4 regions of the Shouchella rhizosphaerae genome follow, and region 3 is predicted to be linked to each of the others. Evidence: riboswitches for the same ligand, from Rfam matches in the RefSeq annotation. Region 3 holds a riboswitch; each other region holds the start of a gene.
The links. A riboswitch is a leader RNA that binds a small molecule or an ion and turns the genes downstream of it on or off. The one in region 3 is predicted to bind S-adenosylmethionine.
Positions count from the first base shown of each region.

Region 1: linked by a shared signal. The riboswitch ahead of V5G21_RS17255 (homoserine dehydrogenase) and the one ahead of metK (methionine adenosyltransferase) in region 3 are both predicted to bind S-adenosylmethionine.
Region 2: linked by a shared signal. The riboswitch ahead of V5G21_RS17270 (5-methyltetrahydropteroyltriglutamate--homocysteine S-methyltransferase) and the one ahead of metK (methionine adenosyltransferase) in region 3 are both predicted to bind S-adenosylmethionine.
Region 4: linked by a shared signal. The riboswitch ahead of V5G21_RS13855 (methionine ABC transporter ATP-binding protein) and the one ahead of metK (methionine adenosyltransferase) in region 3 are both predicted to bind S-adenosylmethionine.

Region 1 is NZ_CP144921.1:3,488,771-3,493,183, forward strand. It holds gene hisS (histidine--tRNA ligase) at 1-935, shown strand, start outside; gene aspS (aspartate--tRNA ligase) at 939-2,708, shown strand; SAM riboswitch class I at 2,758-2,868, shown strand; gene V5G21_RS17255 (homoserine dehydrogenase) at 2,928-4,127, shown strand; gene V5G21_RS17260 (hypothetical protein) at 4,122-4,413, opposite strand, start outside.
Region 2 is NZ_CP144921.1:3,493,352-3,497,764, reverse strand. It holds gene V5G21_RS17285 (replication-associated recombination protein A) at 1-506, shown strand, start outside; gene V5G21_RS17280 (RsfA family transcriptional regulator) at 664-1,293, shown strand; gene V5G21_RS17275 (tRNA threonylcarbamoyladenosine dehydratase) at 1,353-2,120, opposite strand; SAM riboswitch class I at 2,407-2,509, shown strand; gene V5G21_RS17270 (5-methyltetrahydropteroyltriglutamate--homocysteine S-methyltransferase) at 2,642-3,748, shown strand; RNA gene ssrS (6S RNA) at 4,187-4,366, opposite strand.
Region 3 is NZ_CP144921.1:538,601-543,013, forward strand. It holds gene V5G21_RS02895 (alpha/beta hydrolase) at 1-109, opposite strand, end outside; gene V5G21_RS02900 (gamma carbonic anhydrase family protein) at 203-745, shown strand; gene metK (methionine adenosyltransferase) at 838-2,055, opposite strand; SAM riboswitch class I at 2,231-2,338, opposite strand; gene pckA (phosphoenolpyruvate carboxykinase (ATP)) at 2,592-4,175, shown strand.
Region 4 is NZ_CP144921.1:2,781,534-2,785,946, forward strand. It holds gene V5G21_RS13835 (ABC-F family ATP-binding cassette domain-containing protein) at 1-23, opposite strand, end outside; gene V5G21_RS13840 (redox-sensing transcriptional repressor Rex) at 191-826, shown strand; gene V5G21_RS13845 (twin-arginine translocase TatA/TatE family subunit) at 843-1,034, shown strand; gene tatC (twin-arginine translocase subunit TatC) at 1,057-1,803, shown strand; SAM riboswitch class I at 1,929-2,035, shown strand; gene V5G21_RS13855 (methionine ABC transporter ATP-binding protein) at 2,112-3,137, shown strand; gene V5G21_RS13860 (methionine ABC transporter permease) at 3,115-3,783, shown strand; gene V5G21_RS13865 (MetQ/NlpA family ABC transporter substrate-binding protein) at 3,839-4,413, shown strand, end outside.

The DNA.
Region 1 (4,413 bases), 1.3 Mb from region 3:
GCCCACAAGCAGGGCGTATGCGTCAATTTGTCCAATTTGGCGTAGAGGCGCTTGGCAGCGCGAGCCCCCAACTAGATGCGGAAGTGCTAGCATTGCTCATCGCTATCTGCAAAAAACTTGGCCTTGTCAACTTGAAACTGGTCATCAATTCACTTGGCGATTCGGAAAGCCGTCAGGCACATCGGGAAGCATTAATTGCCCACTTTAAGCCATCAATTGATGAATTTTGTAGCGACTGCCAAATGCGACTTGAAAAAAATCCATTGCGCATTCTCGATTGCAAAAAGGATAGAGAGCATCCGCTTATGGCGACAGCACCGTCGATTTTAGATTATTTAAATGAAGAGTCACGTGCGTATTTTCAGTCGCTAAAGGAAACGCTCGACTTGCTGAACATTCCTTATGTAGTCGATCCAACGCTTGTGCGTGGGTTGGATTATTACAACCATACCGCATTTGAATTGCTTAGTACTGCTCCAGGATTCGGAGCAATTACAACGCTATGCGGGGGCGGGCGCTACAATGGACTTGTCCAGGAATTTGGCGGGCCAGAGACGCCAGGCATCGGATTTGCCTTCAGCATCGAACGCTTTATATTAGCGATGAAAGCGGAGAATGTCGACTTGCCAGTACCGCAAAGCCTCGATGCGTATGTAGTTACTCTCGGCGATGAAGCAAGCCGCCTAGGGCCACAACTGTTGCAACGGTTGCGCGATGGAGGCATTCGTGCTGATAAAGACTACTTAGGCAAAAAAATGAAAGCACAGCTTAAAGCGGCTGATCGTTATCAAGCGTCTTATACAATTATCATTGGCGAAGACGAAATCGCGAAGCAACAAGCGCTCGTTAAACAAATGGCAACTGGAGAACAAACGGTAGTCGCCATTAGCGATTTGACATCATTTTTACAAGAACAGATACGAGGAGGAAACTAGGAGATGAAACGTACACATCATTGTGGCCAACTTGACAAAACACTCGCAGGCCAACAGGTTCAACTAAAAGGGTGGGTGCAGCGGCGCCGTGATTTAGGCCAGGTGATTTTTTTAGATCTTCGTGATCGCTCTGGTATTGTCCAAGTTGTGTGCAGTCCGGAAGTCAGTGAAGAAGCGTTGAAAGCAGCTGACCGTGTCCGCAATGAGTATCTTGTCGCCGTTTCAGGCATTGTGGTGGAACGGAATGAACAGGCCGTTAATGACAAGCTGGCAACTGGTGCTATCGAAGTTCACGTTCGTGAGCTCGAAATCCTGAATGTCTCAAAATCTTTGCCATTCCAAATTGAAGCAGACACGGATGCAGCTGAAGACGTCCGTTTGAAATACCGCTATTTGGATTTGCGTCGCCCTGATATGCAAGAAGCGTTCGCGATGCGTCACAAAATCATGAAAAGCGTTCGTGATTTTCTTGATGCAGATGGCTATTTGGAGATTGAGACGCCGATGCTAACCAAAAGCACGCCAGAAGGAGCGCGCGATTATTTGGTGCCGAGCCGCGTCCATCATGGCCAGTTTTATGCGCTGCCACAATCGCCGCAAATTTTTAAGCAACTGTTGATGGTGTCCGGTTTTGAGAAGTACTTCCAAATTGTCCGCTGTTTCCGTGATGAAGATTTGCGCGCAGACAGGCAGCCTGAATTTACGCAAATCGATATTGAAACAAGCTTTCTTGATACAGAGGATATCTTGGCGATGACTGAAGCCATGATGGAAAAATTGCTGAAAGAAACACACGGGCTTGAGCTAAAACGGCCTTTCTCGCGGATGACGTACGAGGAAGCGATGAACCGCTACGGTTCTGACAAGCCTGACACTCGTTTTGGCATGGAACTGATCGAACTGTCTGACGTGCTCAAAGACACGGAGTTTAAAGTGTTTAAAGGCGCGTTAGAAGCAGGCGGCATTATTAAAGGCCTTACACTGAAAGGCGGGGCTGATAAGCTTTCACGAAAAGACATTGATGCGTTAGCTGATTTTGTCAAGCCTTATGGGGCAAAAGGGTTGGCTTGGCTCAAAGTCGATGACGAAGGGATAAAGGGCCCGATTGCCAAATTCTTTAATGAGGCGCAAACGGCTGCATTGCTTGCGGCAATGGACGCTGAAGCAGGCGATTTGCTCTTTTTCGGAGCCGATAAAAAGCAAGTTGTGTTTCATGCATTGGGCGCGCTGCGCTTAAAGTTTGGAAAGGAGTTTCAGCTAATTGACGAAAACGCGTTTCACTTCCTCTGGGTAACCGATTTTCCACTTGTCGAATATGACGAACAAGCAAAACGGTTTGTCGCGCTCCATCATCCGTTTACACGCCCGAAAGCGGAAGACTTGGACCTGATGGAAACCCATCCAGAGCAAGTACGTGCCGAAGCATATGACCTTGTCTTAAACGGCTTTGAGCTTGGCGGCGGCTCCCAGCGCATCTATGAACGGGAACTGCAAGAAAAAATGTTCAAGCTCCTTGGTTTTAGTTCAGAAGCGGCTAAAGAAGAGTTTGGCTTTTTGCTTGAAGCATTTGATTATGGAACGCCTCCACATGGCGGCATTGCCTTAGGTCTGGACCGAATCGTCATGCTTCTTGCACGCAAAAGCAATTTACGTGAGGTGATTGCTTTTCCAAAAACGGCAAGCGCTAGCGACCTTCTAACCGAAGCGCCAAACAAAGTGAGCGTTGAACAGCTGATTGATTTAAACTTGTCCATTATTAGCAAGCGCAGTTGACAAATACGTGGCCTCTGCTTATAATGTGCCTAATATAAAAATGAATAAGAACTTATCAAGAGTGGCGGAGGGACCTGACCCAATGAAGCCCGGCAACCAGTTTATTTGTAAACCACGGTGCTACATTCAGCAGAGCAGCTTTTGTTCTGAAAGATAAGTGAGGCGAACCCCTTTTCTTATCTGAAAAGGGGTTTTTTCAATGGAGAAAGGGTGAAGACGGTGAAAATAGGCATTATTGGATTTGGGACAGTAGGGACTGGCATTTACGAGCGCATCACCAGTACACAAAGAGCGCTCCAACAGATGGTAAGTGATCGGATTGAACTTGTCTCCATTTTAGTAAAAGATCAGTCTAAGCAAAGGCAAAGCGAAGGGGCCAAACTCGTTACGTCATCATGGGATCTTTTCAGGGAGGCTGCTACATATGATGTTGTGTTTGAAGTAACAAATGTTGTCGAACCGGCCAGAACATATACGGAAAGCTTGCTAGCAGAAGGCGTATCTGTAGTGACCGCCAATAAAAAGCTTGTCGCCTTACACGGTAAAGAACTAGAGGCGGTCGCCCTTTCATCTGGTGCCTATTACGGCTACGACGCTGCGGTTTGTGGAGCGATCCCGATTGTGAATGTGTTGCAAAGTGCATTGGCGACAACTGCGATTAATGGGATATCAGGCATTTTAAACGGCACAACCAATTTTATTCTCACTGAAATGGACAGTGGCAAAACCTACCAACAAGCTCTAGATGAAGCGCAGCGGCTTGGCTATGCAGAAACAGACCCGACGTCCGATGTAGAAGGCTATGACGCCCTGTATAAGTTGACTTTGCTGGCGCGCCTTTGTTTTGGCCAATGGGTCGACATATCGGCATTTGAACGCCAAGGAATCGGCGGGATTGAACCATGGCATGTACGGGTGGCAAAAGAAAACCAGTTTGCCTTAAAACTTGTTGGCACCTCTTTTTTACAACAAGACGGCAGCATAACTGGTTCTGTGAAGCCTGCTTTTGTAGAGGAAACACATCTATTAGCGGGCGTAAACGGTGTGGCCAATGGGGTTCTGTTACAAGGCAAAGACATTCAGCAATTGTTTTTTGCTGGCCCAGGAGCAGGGCAAGAGGCAACAGCCAATAGCGCTGTCGAAGACTTTATTCTACATGAGAAAGGCAAGCGTCTGCGTAGGACCGTCCTTTCCCAGCCTGCATCGAATATGCCTCAACTGCAAAAGCAGCTTTGGTTTGTACCTACTGGGGCAGATGTCAGTGACGTTTCCAGCAATATTCATGTGTGGGAGCGCCGCCGCGAAAAAGAAGGCGATGTCCTTTTAGTGACGGCGCCACTTTTGGAAGTTCCTTTTCAGTCGTATCAAGTAATTGGTGGGGAGCATGTATTTAAACAGGAACAGGCACATGCTTTATGAGCGGAATTTTGTTTCAGGGACAAGTTTTTTGAACGCTTTAATAAAGGATTCGGGATTTTGCTTAATTTTATACGTAACAACGCCTTGGCTTGTATGCAAATAAAGAAAACCAAGCTGGCTTTCTCCACTCGGCAGCCGGTAGGAAATGTCGAAAACAGAACCAATAGGGAACGAAGCGTTTTCTGTTTCAATCCGGTCAGGATAAAGTGCTAAATCAAACGACGTTTCGACAATCTGCTTTTTGAGTAATCCAATTTCCTGGCGAACTTCAATACAGCGGTGCGTT
Region 2 (4,413 bases), 1.3 Mb from region 3:
GCGGAAGCGACGTGAATGCAAGTCTTCACTACTTGGCACGCTTGTTAGAAGCAGGCGACCTTATTAGCATCCATCGCCGTCTGCTCGTTATCGCCTATGAGGACATTAGCCTTGCCAATCCCCAAGCGGGGCCTCGAACGCTTGCAGCCATTGAAGCATCAGAAAGGCTCGGACTGCCTGAAGCACGGATTCCTCTTGCCAACGCTGTGGTTGAACTTGCCCTTTCTCCAAAAAGCAACAGTGCCTATAAAGCACTTGATGCCGCTATGGATGCACTGCGAAAAGGTGGCAGTGGTGAAGTGCCTCGCCATTTAAAAGATGCGCATTATAAAGGAGCGCAACAATTAGGCAGAGGCAGCGACTATAAATACCCTCATGACTATAAAGATGGCTGGGTCAAACAACAGTATTTGCCAGACAAAATTGCCGATCACCGTTATTATGAGCCAAAGCAAACAGGGAAATTCGAACAAGCGCTTAGCGAAATGTACAAAAGACGAAGCTAAACATGTTTCATCCCTTTTTTCTGCCAACATCGATTGCCTAGTTACGATGACGTGATTGTCCATTCTCGCAAACAAGATCTTTTTTAGCAGGCTAGTATAAAATGGCGCAACTCTGGCAAAAGTAAAGCCATAAGCACTGCATGAAGGAGATGGACAAATGAAAACGAGACAAGATGCATGGTCCCATGAAGATGATGTGCTTCTTGCTGAGACTGTTTTAACGCATATTAAAGAAGGAAGTACACAGCTAAAGGCATTTGACGAGGTTGGGGATGCTTTAAACCGGACCTCTGCAGCGTGTGGATTTAGATGGAATGCTGTTGTACGGCAAAAATATTTAAAGCAAATCGATTCCGCCAAACGGGAACGAAAAGAACGGAAACGAGCGCTTTCAGCCAGTTATTTCTCTCAAGCTCGTATTGGAAAAACAGAAAGCCCGTCTAGAACGTTTTACCAAACAGCAACAGTGGATGGTGGAGCGGTGACGCTTGAATCTATTATTGGCCAACTCAAACAATTGGCACAAACCGAGCCCGCGTCCTCACGCTTAGAATTAGAGAACAAACAGTTACGCGCTCAATTGGAAGAAAAGACTGCTAAATTAAACGAGCTAGAAACAAAGCTACAACGAAATAAACAAGAACATAGTATGATTGAAGAAGATTACCAGTCGTTGATTTCGATTATGAACAGGGCGCGCCGCCTTGCAATTTTGGAAGAAGACGAACAGGATCATCCTGCTTTTCGGATGGACGCTAACGGAAACTTAGAGAAACTATCAAAGTAAATTCGCTTCTTGTTTAAAGGATGAAAGCTCCTACGTTTTTTAGCGTAGGAGCTTACTAGTTAAGAACGTCGGTTAATCTCTATGCCTTCTAGTAAACAAGTGATGACATGTCCCGCCATGATCAAGCCTGATACAGACGGCACGAACGCATTTGAAGACGGCGGTAGTTTCGCTTTGCGGATGTTTCCTTGTTCAGCCGTTTCAGGTACAATTTCCTTACGGATGTCTTCCCTAATTTGGATCGGTTTCTCATCTGAAAAAACAACATTGACGCCTTTATGAATCCCCTCTTTTCGTAACCTCGTACGAATTACTTTTGCAATAGGGTCATAGCTTGTTTCGGAAATATCCGCAATCCTTAAACGAGTTGGGTCCATTTTATTGGCGACTCCCATGCTGGATATAATCGGAATGCCCCGCAGCTTACATTGTTTAATCAAATGGATTTTATAAGAAATGGTGTCGCTGGCATCAATGACGAAGTCAAGTTTATGTGAAAAAAACGATTCATACGTTTCCTCGGTATAAAACATTTTTCTTGTAATTACTTCACAATTTGGGTTGATGTCACTTATCCGCGCAGCCATCAAATCAACTTTCGGCTTGCCAACTGTTGAGAGCAATGCATGGATCTGGCGATTTACATTCGTAATATCGACATCGTCTTTATCAACGAGCACAATTTTACCGACGCCAGAACGGGCTAGCGCTTCTGCCGAAAAGGATCCGACTCCTCCTACCCCTAACACAGCAACTGTACTGCCTTTTAGGCGCTCCAGCCCATCATGGCCGATTGCTAACTCATTTCTTGAAAACTGGTGCAACATCGATGTCCACTCCTTTTGTGCCTTTGTACTGACTGAATGATCATACCACAAAATGAACGCAATCCGCCTGCTCGTATGTGATTTTTTTCTCGCATTAAGAGAAAAAGCGAAAAACCGATACCGGAAGAGATTAACGATTGCACAAATTTCTAAATGCGCCTAAATCATTTCTTAACTACAAGCCGGTTTCTAATTAAACTGCCTAAAATCTAAATTTTCCTTGCATTTTTTTAAAAGATATACTAGAGTATTAACCATTAACCCTTTACAAAAATAAATATGTTTTTTCTTATCCAGAGAGATGGAGGGATTTGGCCCTTTGAAGTCTCAGCAACCGGCCTTTGGCAATGGTGCTAATTCCAATAGGTAATGTACCTAGGAGATAAGAAGTTCGTTGTCTATAGTACGAGGACCTTCTTTATTCTAGAAGGTCCTTTATTATTTGGCCGGTACAACTGAGTGGAGAAGTGGCAAGCATCACTTTGGGTAACCATTCTTTAATCAAAAGGAGAGAAATGAGGATGACAAGCATTGCTGTAAAACCACCATTTAGGGCAGACCACGTTGGCAGTTTACTGCGGCCAGAACGTATCCACCAAGCGAGAAATGACTGTAAGGAAGGCACCATTACGGCCGCGCAATTGCATGAAATAGAGACACAAGAAATCAAACGAATTGTCGATAAGCAAATTGAAATTGGCTTGGAGTTGGTGACGGACGGGGAATTTAGGCGTCGTTTCTGGCATACTGATTTCCTCGAACATTTGAATGGCGTAGAAGGGTATGTTCCAGAAGTCGGCTATATTTTCCAAGGCAATGAAGAAACGGAAAGATACAACGTCCGCAACGTAGGAAAGGTTTCATTTAACCATGATCATCCCCATGTAAAAGACTTTATTGAATTTAATAAGATTGTCGGAGGGCGTGCAGTCGCGAAGCAAACCATTCCGAGCCCAAATCAATTGTTTAATATTGGCATTCGTGATGAAACGATCTACCCTGATATTGAGGAATACGCAAAAGATATTATTCAAGCCTACCGTGATGCCGTGAACGCTTTCTACGAGGCAGGTTGTCGTTATTTGCAATTTGATGACGTCTATATTGCTGGCCTTTCGTCGCCTGACATTCCATTTAATGATGGAGCATACTCAAGAGAATATTTAATTGATTTAGCACTCCGTGTCGTAAATGGCGTTTTGGAAGAAAAACCAGACGATCTCGTTGTGACGACTCACCTTTGCCGTGGCAACTACCGGTCTAACTGGGCTTTTGAAGGCAGTTATGCCCTTATTGCTCCGACTTTATTTGCAAAAGAGAAAGTGAATGGTTTCTTTTTAGAATACGATGACGATCGTTCTGGAGACTTTAAACCACTGGAGCATATTCCGAACGGCGGGGCCCGCGTTGTTCTTGGACTCCTCACCTCTAAAAATGGGGAATTAGAAGATAAAGAATCAATCATTGGCCGCATTAATGAAGCAAGCCAATATGTACCGCTAGAACAACTCTGTTTAAGCCCTCAATGTGGCTTTGCTTCCACTCATCATGGAAATCTTTTAACCGAGGAACAACAGTGGGCAAAATTAAAATATATCGTTGATATTGCCAAAGAAGTTTGGGGATAAGGACGCGTTTCAATCAAGCACGATCGGAATTTCTCTCTTTTTCACGCTTCCCCTGTTTTTTACTTGGACATCGTTCCGTTTAAAACCAATTCAGAAAGTATACATCTTATAAAAGCCCGGCATAGGCCGGGCTTTAGTATGTCTCGTTTATCTCTGTCATATGTCTTTCATCCACAAGAGAACCGTTAATCAGCAAGTCTGAGAGGGGACTCCCTTTTCGGCTATCGTCTTTATATAGCTTGAGCATATAGTCACGAACTTGGCCTCCATTTTGCCGGTAGCCAACTTTGAATTTTTCTAGAGAAGCCGTGATATTCCCTATAAGCTCAAGACCGACCTTCTCTGGAATACACTAGCCAATCATCCTTGAGATTTTGATTTCTTTCGCCGTTAGAAAGCCAAACCAAAAAAGCACCCACAAGGGTGCTTCATCGTCACAATTATCCCGACTATGCCGTAAGAACTTGGTGCTTTGAACCTGCAAGGCAGGTGGGTGCTTCGCATTGGCCTTTTTACGTCCCCAGCTTGCGGGGCATGTAAGCGAGCCAATAACGGCAAGCTCCCTTTTTTAAGGTGTTGGCTCAAAGTAAACAATTCCTACGAACATCTCAGGATAATGTTTGTATAGCCATTATACTCTTTTTTTAAACGCTTCTCAAGTATTC
Region 3 (4,413 bases):
CATGTTGATTCCATTTTTCCACAAGCCAACGGTACCGACCGCTATGCTCCCCGGCTCCATGAACAATAACAGCAACGCCTCTGGCATCTGGAACGTCAAAATAGCGCACAGCCACTCCTCCTTATACAAGCTGTTGCTTCGCTACATTATGCGTTACACTTAGTATAGCTGTTTTTTTATTAAACGAAAAGGATGTGACAACATGATCCTTCCATACAAGGGCGTTGTTCCAACTATTGACCCATCTGTATACGTAGCCGAGGGAGCGATCGTTACAGGCGATGTTACGATTGGTGCTCAATCAAGCGTATGGTTTCATACAGTCATTCGCGGTGACGTAGCGCCGACAATCATTGGAGAACGTGTTAATATTCAAGATCAATCAATGCTCCACCAAAGCCCCCATTCGCCTCTTATGATTGAAGATGATGTCACAATAGGTCATCAAGCAATGCTCCACAGCGCGATCATCCGTAAACAAGCACTGATTGGCATGGGCTCCACGATTCTAGACGGCGCCGAAATTGGCGAGGGCGCATTTATTGGCGCCGGCAGTCTTGTCCCTCCTGGTAAGGTGATCCCTCCTGGAACACTTGCTTTTGGCCGGCCTGCAAAAGTCGTCCGTCCTTTAAATGAAACAGACAAAAAAGAAATGGCACGGATTCGCCGGGAATACGTAGAAAAAGGCCAATACTACAAATCGTTGCAGCAACAGACAGCGACGAGAAACAAAGATCAACAATGAATAAAGCGTACAAAAATGATACACAAAAAGCCTGTCGGCAAAATGAACCGACAGGCTTTTACATTTTATTGTTTATTGCTTAATCCGCTTTCTTAGTTTGCTTCTAATTTTAAAACATCTTCTTTTAAAGCTGCTGCCTTGTCTGTGGCTTCCCATGGGAGTGGGACATCGGTGCGACCGAAATGGCCGTAAGCAGCGGTTTGCTTATAAATCGGGCGGCGCAAATCGAGCATGCGAATAATGCCAGCTGGACGGAGATCAAAATGCTTGCGAACCAACTCGACGAGGACATCTTCCGCTGCTTTGCCAGTCCCAAACGTATTAACAGCGATCGAAACAGGCTGGGCAACGCCAATTGCATAAGCGAGCTGTACTTCGCATTTATCAGCAAGGCCTGCTGCAACAATATTTTTGGCTACATAACGTGCGGCATAAGCGCCAGAACGGTCTACTTTCGTTGCATCCTTGCCAGAAAAAGCACCGCCGCCATGGCGAGCATACCCGCCATACGTATCAACAATAATTTTGCGCCCTGTTAAGCCCGCATCTCCCTGAGGCCCGCCAATGACAAAACGGCCAGTTGGGTTAATAAAGTATTTTGTTTCTTCATCGATTAACGCGCTTGGCACGACGGCTTCAATCACATGCTCTTTTAAGTCTGCTTGAATTTGCTCAAGTGTCACTTCAGGAGCATGCTGTGTTGAAAGAACAATCGTATCGACACGAACAGGCGTATCGTTTTCATCGTATTCAATTGTCACTTGCGTTTTCCCATCAGGACGCAAATATCCAAGTGTCCCATTTTTGCGGACTTCCGTTAGGCGACGGGAAAGTTTATGGCTAAGCGAGATAGGAAGAGGCATCAGTTCTTCCGTTTCATTGGTTGCAAATCCAAACATCAACCCTTGGTCACCAGCGCCAATTGCTTCGATTTCTGCATCGGTCATTTGACCTTCACGAGCTTCTAGCGCTTTGTCCACCCCTTGTGCAATATCCGCAGATTGTTCATCAATTGATGTCAATACAGCGCATGTTTCCGCATCAAACCCATACTTGGCCCGTGTATAGCCAATTCCCTTGATCGTTTGACGGACGACACTCGGTATATCCACATACGTATTTGTCGTAATTTCGCCTGCCACGAGCACCAAACCAGTGGTGACCGATGTTTCGCAAGCGACTCGTGCATTCGGGTCTTTCTTTAAGATTTCATCTAATATAGCGTCGGAAATTTGATCACAGATTTTATCGGGATGCCCTTCCGTAACAGATTCAGATGTAAATAAATGTCTACCTCTTTTTACAGACATTGTGCAGCTCCTCCTTTTAATACGGCCTGTTGCTTAGCCCAAATAGAACGAACAATACAGAGGGTTATTCGCCTCGTTTGTTTCTGTCTTACAAAGGCGTGTAGTTGGCGCAAAAGCCTTGGGCACAACAAAAGCCCTTTTCCATGAGGAAAAGGGCTGTCCATTTACCTTTCGCCTCTTATCTTCCAGAACGCCGAGCATTCTGCAGGTTAGCACCTTTACACGTTACGTGTTGGTTGCTGGGCTTCTTCGGGCCTGTCCCTCCGCCATCTCTGGATAAAAGCGTTATGTTAACTGCATCTCGATAACACCCAACGTTTCCTTTGTTATAGGATGCTGGCGCTTCGTTCGTTTCGCGACTAAGTTTAACATATTCCACCAGAGAAGAAAAGGCATTTCTAAAAGCTTTTCACCAGCCTACCTGCTTTGCCGCCTAATCTAAAAAAGAATGACCTATTTATTCACTTTAGTATGGACTATTAAATAAAATGTGCTATACTAAAGCCACTTAAAATTGCAAAAAGGAGCCATTAAACATGAAAATGCTTCACCGTTCAGCTTTACTAGAACAATTGCTTTCAAGCCCTAAAACGTTGCACCAATTGCCCGCTTCGACACTCGTCGAGCATGCACTCCAACGAAATGAAGGCATATTGACCGATTCTGGCGCACTTGCTGTCAAAACAGGCCTTTACACAGGCCGCTCGCCTCAAGACAAGTTTATTGTCGATGAACCAATGTCTAGAGATTCCATCCATTGGGGCGCAACGAATAAGCCCATTTCATCGGAAGTGTTCACCCGGCTAAAAGACAAAGTGCTACATTATTTGCAACAAAAAGAGGTCCGTTACGCATCCGTTGGCTTCGCTGGCGCTGATCCTTCTTTCCAACTGCCGATTACGTATTTAAATGAGTTTGCTTGGCATCACTTGTTTGCTAGACAGCTATTTATTCGTGAGCAAGCTCCTTCAAACAATGGTTTGGAACCATTTACGATCATTAGCGCACCGACGTTTAAAGCCGATCCATCCGTCGACGGCACTCGCTCAGAAGCGTTTGTCATCATCTCATTTGAGCAACGCATTATTTTAATTGGCGGTACGGAATATGCCGGTGAAATGAAAAAAGCGATCTTTTCCGTGATGAATTACTTGCTCCCTGAAGCAGGCGTGCTGCCAATGCACTGCTCAGCCAACACAACCGATGAAGGAGAAACGGCACTCTTTTTTGGCCTCTCAGGTACCGGCAAAACGACACTGTCGGCTTCCGAACATAGGCGCCTAATCGGCGATGACGAGCACGGCTGGTCAGAAAAAGGCATCTTTAACATTGAAGGAGGCTGCTACGCCAAATGCATCGGCCTTTCAAAAGAAAGCGAACCACAAATTTGGGACGCTATTGCTTTCGGGGCAGTCCTTGAAAATGTCGTCGTCGATCCAAACACGGGCAAACCTGACTTTAAAAGCGGTGAGTTGACGGAAAATACGCGGGCTGCCTACCCGCTTGAAGCGATTCCAAATGCTTTGCTGCCTAGTGTTGCCGGGCCTCCAAAAGCGATAATATTCTTGACTGCTGATGCATTTGGCGTATTGCCGCCCATTAGCAAGTTGACAAAAGAACAAGCAATGTACCATTTTCTATCTGGTTACACAAGCAAACTAGCAGGAACGGAACGAGGCATCACGCAACCTGAGGCGACATTTTCTACTTGCTTTGGCGCTCCGTTTTTGCCACGCAAACCAGAAGAGTACGCTACTATGCTTGGGGACAAATTGGAAAATGACGACGTCCAAGTGTTTCTTGTAAACACAGGCTGGACAGGGGGTAGCTATGGAACTGGCACACGCATTAAGCTTGCTTATACACGTGCCATGGTAGAAGCGGCTTTACAAGGAAAATTGGATGAGATTGAAACAGTGTGCGATCCCATTTTTGGCCTTTATGTCCCAACACACTGCCCAGGAGTCCCTGATGAGCTGTTGACCCCTCGACGTGTTTGGAAGGACGAAGCAGCTTACGAGGCAACCGCCTTACAGCTTGCTAAGCAATTCCACGAAAATTTTTCTGCCTTTCCGGCAGCAAAAGACAGCGTCCGTCTTGCTGGACCACGCCTTGCATAACCTTTAACAAGCAGGCAGCTTTTTAGCTGCCTGCTTGATGTTGTCGACAAAGTCGATAAACCGCATCATACTGATAGAAAATGCTTGTCAGACGAGGAGTGCAGTCGAGGGAAGAGGCGAAAGAACAGGGGTTCATGAGCAACGGTTTTCTTGCGGATAAAACGACAGTTTTAAAGCATATGACCGAGACAAACACTCCCATTGTCGTCGTTTCCGTGTTCGTACCGGGCTAACACGC
Region 4 (4,413 bases), 2.0 Mb from region 3:
TTTACGCATTGTAGTACAATCATAAAAAGCAAACCTCGCGTTCATAATAAGTTCTTTAATAAGTGTACATCAATTTAGATCGAAACAACAATAAAGGTTCATAATGAGAGCTCTTTCATTTTAGCGAAAATCGTGTACAATAGAGTTGAATCATGCTGCGCCAGCAGCCAAAGCTCAGAAAGGGGCGGACATGAAATCAGAACAACTGAAGATTCCTCAGGCAACAGCAAAACGCTTGCCGCTTTATTACCGCTTTATCGAAAGCTTGCATGCTGCCGGAAAACAGCGGGTTTCTTCAACTGAATTAAGCCAGGCAGTAAAAGTAGATTCTGCAACAATCCGAAGAGATTTTTCTTACTTTGGCGCGTTAGGAAAAAAAGGGTATGGGTATAATGTCCAATATCTCCTTTCTTTTTTTAGGGAGACGTTAGACCAAGATGAGCGGACAAACGTGATTTTAGTCGGTGTAGGAAACCTTGGAACTGCATTATTGCAGTATAATTTTTCAAAAAACAACAATACCGTGATCACCCATGCTTTTGATGTCGATGAAAAAAAAATTGGTACAAAAGTCGGCGAAGTTCCTGTGTATAACTGGGACAAGCTTGAAGAAATTGGGTTGCAAAATGTTTCGATTGCGGTTCTGACTGTGCCTGCTTCCCAGGCACAAAAAAGTGCCGACCGCCTCGTTAAAGCGGGAATTGAAGGGATTTTAAACTTTACCCCAGTGCGCTTATCCGTACCAGCCCATATTCGCGTTCATCATATTGACCTTGCAGTGGAACTGCAGGCGCTTGTTTACTTTTTAAAGCATTACCCACTATAAGAAGGAGGCAACAACAATGGGAGGACTTTCTGTAGGGAGTGTCGTATTAATTGCACTAGTCGCATTGCTAATTTTCGGGCCGAAAAAGCTGCCGGAACTCGGAAAAGCAGCGGGAAGCACATTGCGTGAGTTTAAAAATGCTACCAAAGGATTAGCGGATGACGATGATGACACCAAATCAACAAACGTCCAAAAAGAAAAAGCGTAAAGGCAGAAAAGGGCGTGTCCCTATGCAAGACATGTCCATTATGGATCACGCGGAAGAGCTAAGGCGCAGGATTTTTGTGGTCCTCGCCTTTTTTATTGTCGCGCTTATTGGCGGTTTTTTCTTGGCGGTTCCCGTTATTACGTTTTTGCAGAACTCCCCCCAAGCCGCTGATATGCCGTTTAATGCTTTTCGATTGACCGACCCGCTTCGTGTCTATATGAACTTTGCTGTCATAACAGCGCTTGTGCTTATCATTCCAGTGATCTTGTACCAATTATGGGCCTTTGTTTCACCGGGATTAAAAGAAAACGAACAAAAAGCGACGCTCGCGTACATTCCAATTGCGTTCCTATTGTTTTTGGCAGGAATTGCTTTTTCCTATTTTATTTTATTGCCTTTTGTCATTTCTTTTATGGGGCAAATGGCCGACCGCCTCGAAATAAATGAGATGTATGGAATCAATGAATACTTTTCATTTTTGTTCCAACTGACCATCCCTTTTGGGCTTTTGTTTCAGCTCCCGGTAGTTGTGATGTTTTTAACGAGGCTAGGAGTGGTCACGCCAGCATTCCTGCGGAAAATCCGTAAATACGCGTATTTTGCCTTGCTTGTGATCGCTGGCATTATTACACCCCCTGAATTAACGTCGCATCTGTTTGTTACGGTGCCGATGCTTATTTTATATGAGATCAGCATTACCATTTCGGCGATTACATACCGAAAATACCATGGAACTACCGACCATAATGGCCAAGAAAGTGCTAAATGAAACAAACATACAAAACCAAAACATGTTTTTCACATTGAAAAACGTGTTTTTGGCGTTGCTGCCGATAAATGTTTTGACAATTTTGTTTAAAAAGCGTAATATACGGGTTACATCAATTAAAAAAGGACTTATCAAGAGCGACTGAGGGATTAGGCCCAATGACGTCCAGCAACCTCCCGTTACGGGGAAGGTGCCAATTCCTGCAGAATGGGATCATTCTGAAAGATAAGCCGGAAAAACGGAAACGGATTTTCGCAGCTTCTTTCATGATGATGAGAGAAGCTTTTTTATGTAGGAGTGGAGAACCGATGATTGAGGCAAGCGAGTTAACAAAAGTATACAAAACAAAGAAAAAACGTGTTATCGGCGTAGACAATGTTTCTTTTAAAGTAGGCAAAGGGGAGATTTTTGGTATCGTTGGCTACTCCGGAGCGGGCAAAAGTTCACTGCTTCGCTGTATTAATTTATTAGAGCGGCCGACGAGTGGGACGATTCGTGTTGACGGCTTGGATTTGACCAAACTAGGTACACGCGAGCTTCGGCAAGCACGTCTAAAGATCGGCATGATTTTTCAACATTTTTATTTAATTAACCAAAAAACGGTATTCGGCAATATTGCCTTTGCTTTAAAAGCTGCTGGCGTGAGAGCGGATCTAATTCCAGCCAGGGTGGAAGAACTGCTAGAGCTTGTTGGCCTTTCGAATAAACGCAATGCGTATCCAGCGCAGCTTTCTGGCGGCCAAAAGCAACGTGTTGGCATTGCCCGAGCGCTAGCCAACAAACCAAGCGTGCTGTTGTGTGATGAAGCCACATCTGCGCTTGACCCAACAACAACTAAATCGATTTTGGCGTTATTAAAAAAGTTGAACGAAGAACTAGGGTTGACAATCGTGCTCATTACCCATGAAATGGCAGTCGTTAAAGAAATATGCCATAAAATGGCGATTATGCAAGATGGCAAAATGATTGAGCAGGGAGATGTGTATGATGTGTTTGCTGCGCCAAAAGCACCGTTAACACAAGAGTTTATTGGAGATGTCGTCTCTTTTCATATTCCTGAACATACATTGAGCCAATTTTCTGGCACGATTGCTAAAGTAATCTTTAAAGGTAGCGTTGCCCAACAAGGCATTATCTCGGATACATTGCAACAGTTTTCTGTAAAAGGAAACTTTCTCCATGGAGCGATCGAATATATCGGCGGCCGCCCGCTTGGCATTTTTATTATGGAACTGAAGGGCGAGCCAACAGCGATTCAGGAAGCAATTGCTTATATTAAGCAACGTTCCGCTGAAGTGGAGGTGATCCGCGATGGACTTCGTGCATTTAGTTGAGATGTTGCCAGATATGTGGAACGCCTTTGTAGAGACGTTGTTAATGATCAGCATCTCAACAGCTGTGGCGATAATCGTTGGTTTTCCACTTGGCGTCATTTTGTTTGCGACTGACCGAGGCTTATTCTGGGAAAATCAACTTGTCCAATCAGGGTTGGGCTTTATTGTCAACATTGTTCGTTCCATTCCGTTTATCATTTTGCTTGTGGCCCTTTATCCCTTTACGAAAGCGCTCGTCGGTACAACGACAGGTCCGATCGCAGCAAGCGTGTCGTTGTCTGTTGCTGCGATTCCGTTTTTTGCCCGGATTGTGGAAAGTTCAATGCGGGAAGTAGATAAAGGGTTAATTGAAGCAGCAATCGCTTCGGGCGCGACGCCATGGATGATTATAAAAGACGTGCTCTTTTTAGAAGCGCGTGCTTCGATGGTACAAGGGCTTACTCTTACGATTATCAGCTTAATTGCTTACTCGGCAATGGCGGGTGTCATTGGCGGTGGCGGAGTTGGCGATTTGGCGATTCGCTACGGGCATTATCGCTATGACCATACAATTATGATTGCGACTGTGGTGATATTGATCATTCTCGTCCAAGTATTTCAGTTTATAGGAGATTTGACTGCAAAAGCGACAGATAAAAGAAAATAAACGTTAAGGCAAGCTTGCCTTTTGTTAAATAGATAGGAAAAGAAGGAGAGAAACGATGAAAAAGACATTATGGGTACAAAGTGCAATAAGTTTAGGCGTCATCTTCGCTCTCGGCGCATGTGGAAGTGGAAGTGAAAGTGGAAATGCTGGAGACTCAAAAGAAATTCGGTTTGGAGCTACCGCTGGCCCATACAGCGATATGATTACAAAAGCCATTATTCCTGGTTTAGAGGAGAAAGGCTACACTGTAACGGTAAATGAATATCAAGACTACATCATTCCGAACCGTGAATTGGCTGAAGGCAAAGATGACGCAAATTTATTCCAGCACCAAGTTTATCTAGATGATTTTGCCGAGAATAATGACTTAGAGTTATCTAGTTTGATTTCTGTCCCGACAGCGCCAATGGGGATTTATTCGGAGGTATATGGTTCGCTTGATGAAATTGAAGATGGTGCCGAGATCGCTATCCCTAATGACCCAACGAATGGAGCCCGAGCGTTCTTAATGCTTGAGGAGGAAGGGCTGATTTCATTTGAAGATGGCATAGACCCGCTGACTGTCTCTGTAAAAGACATCACTGAAAATGAAAAGAACCTTCAATTCGTAGAGCTAGAAGCTGCTCAATT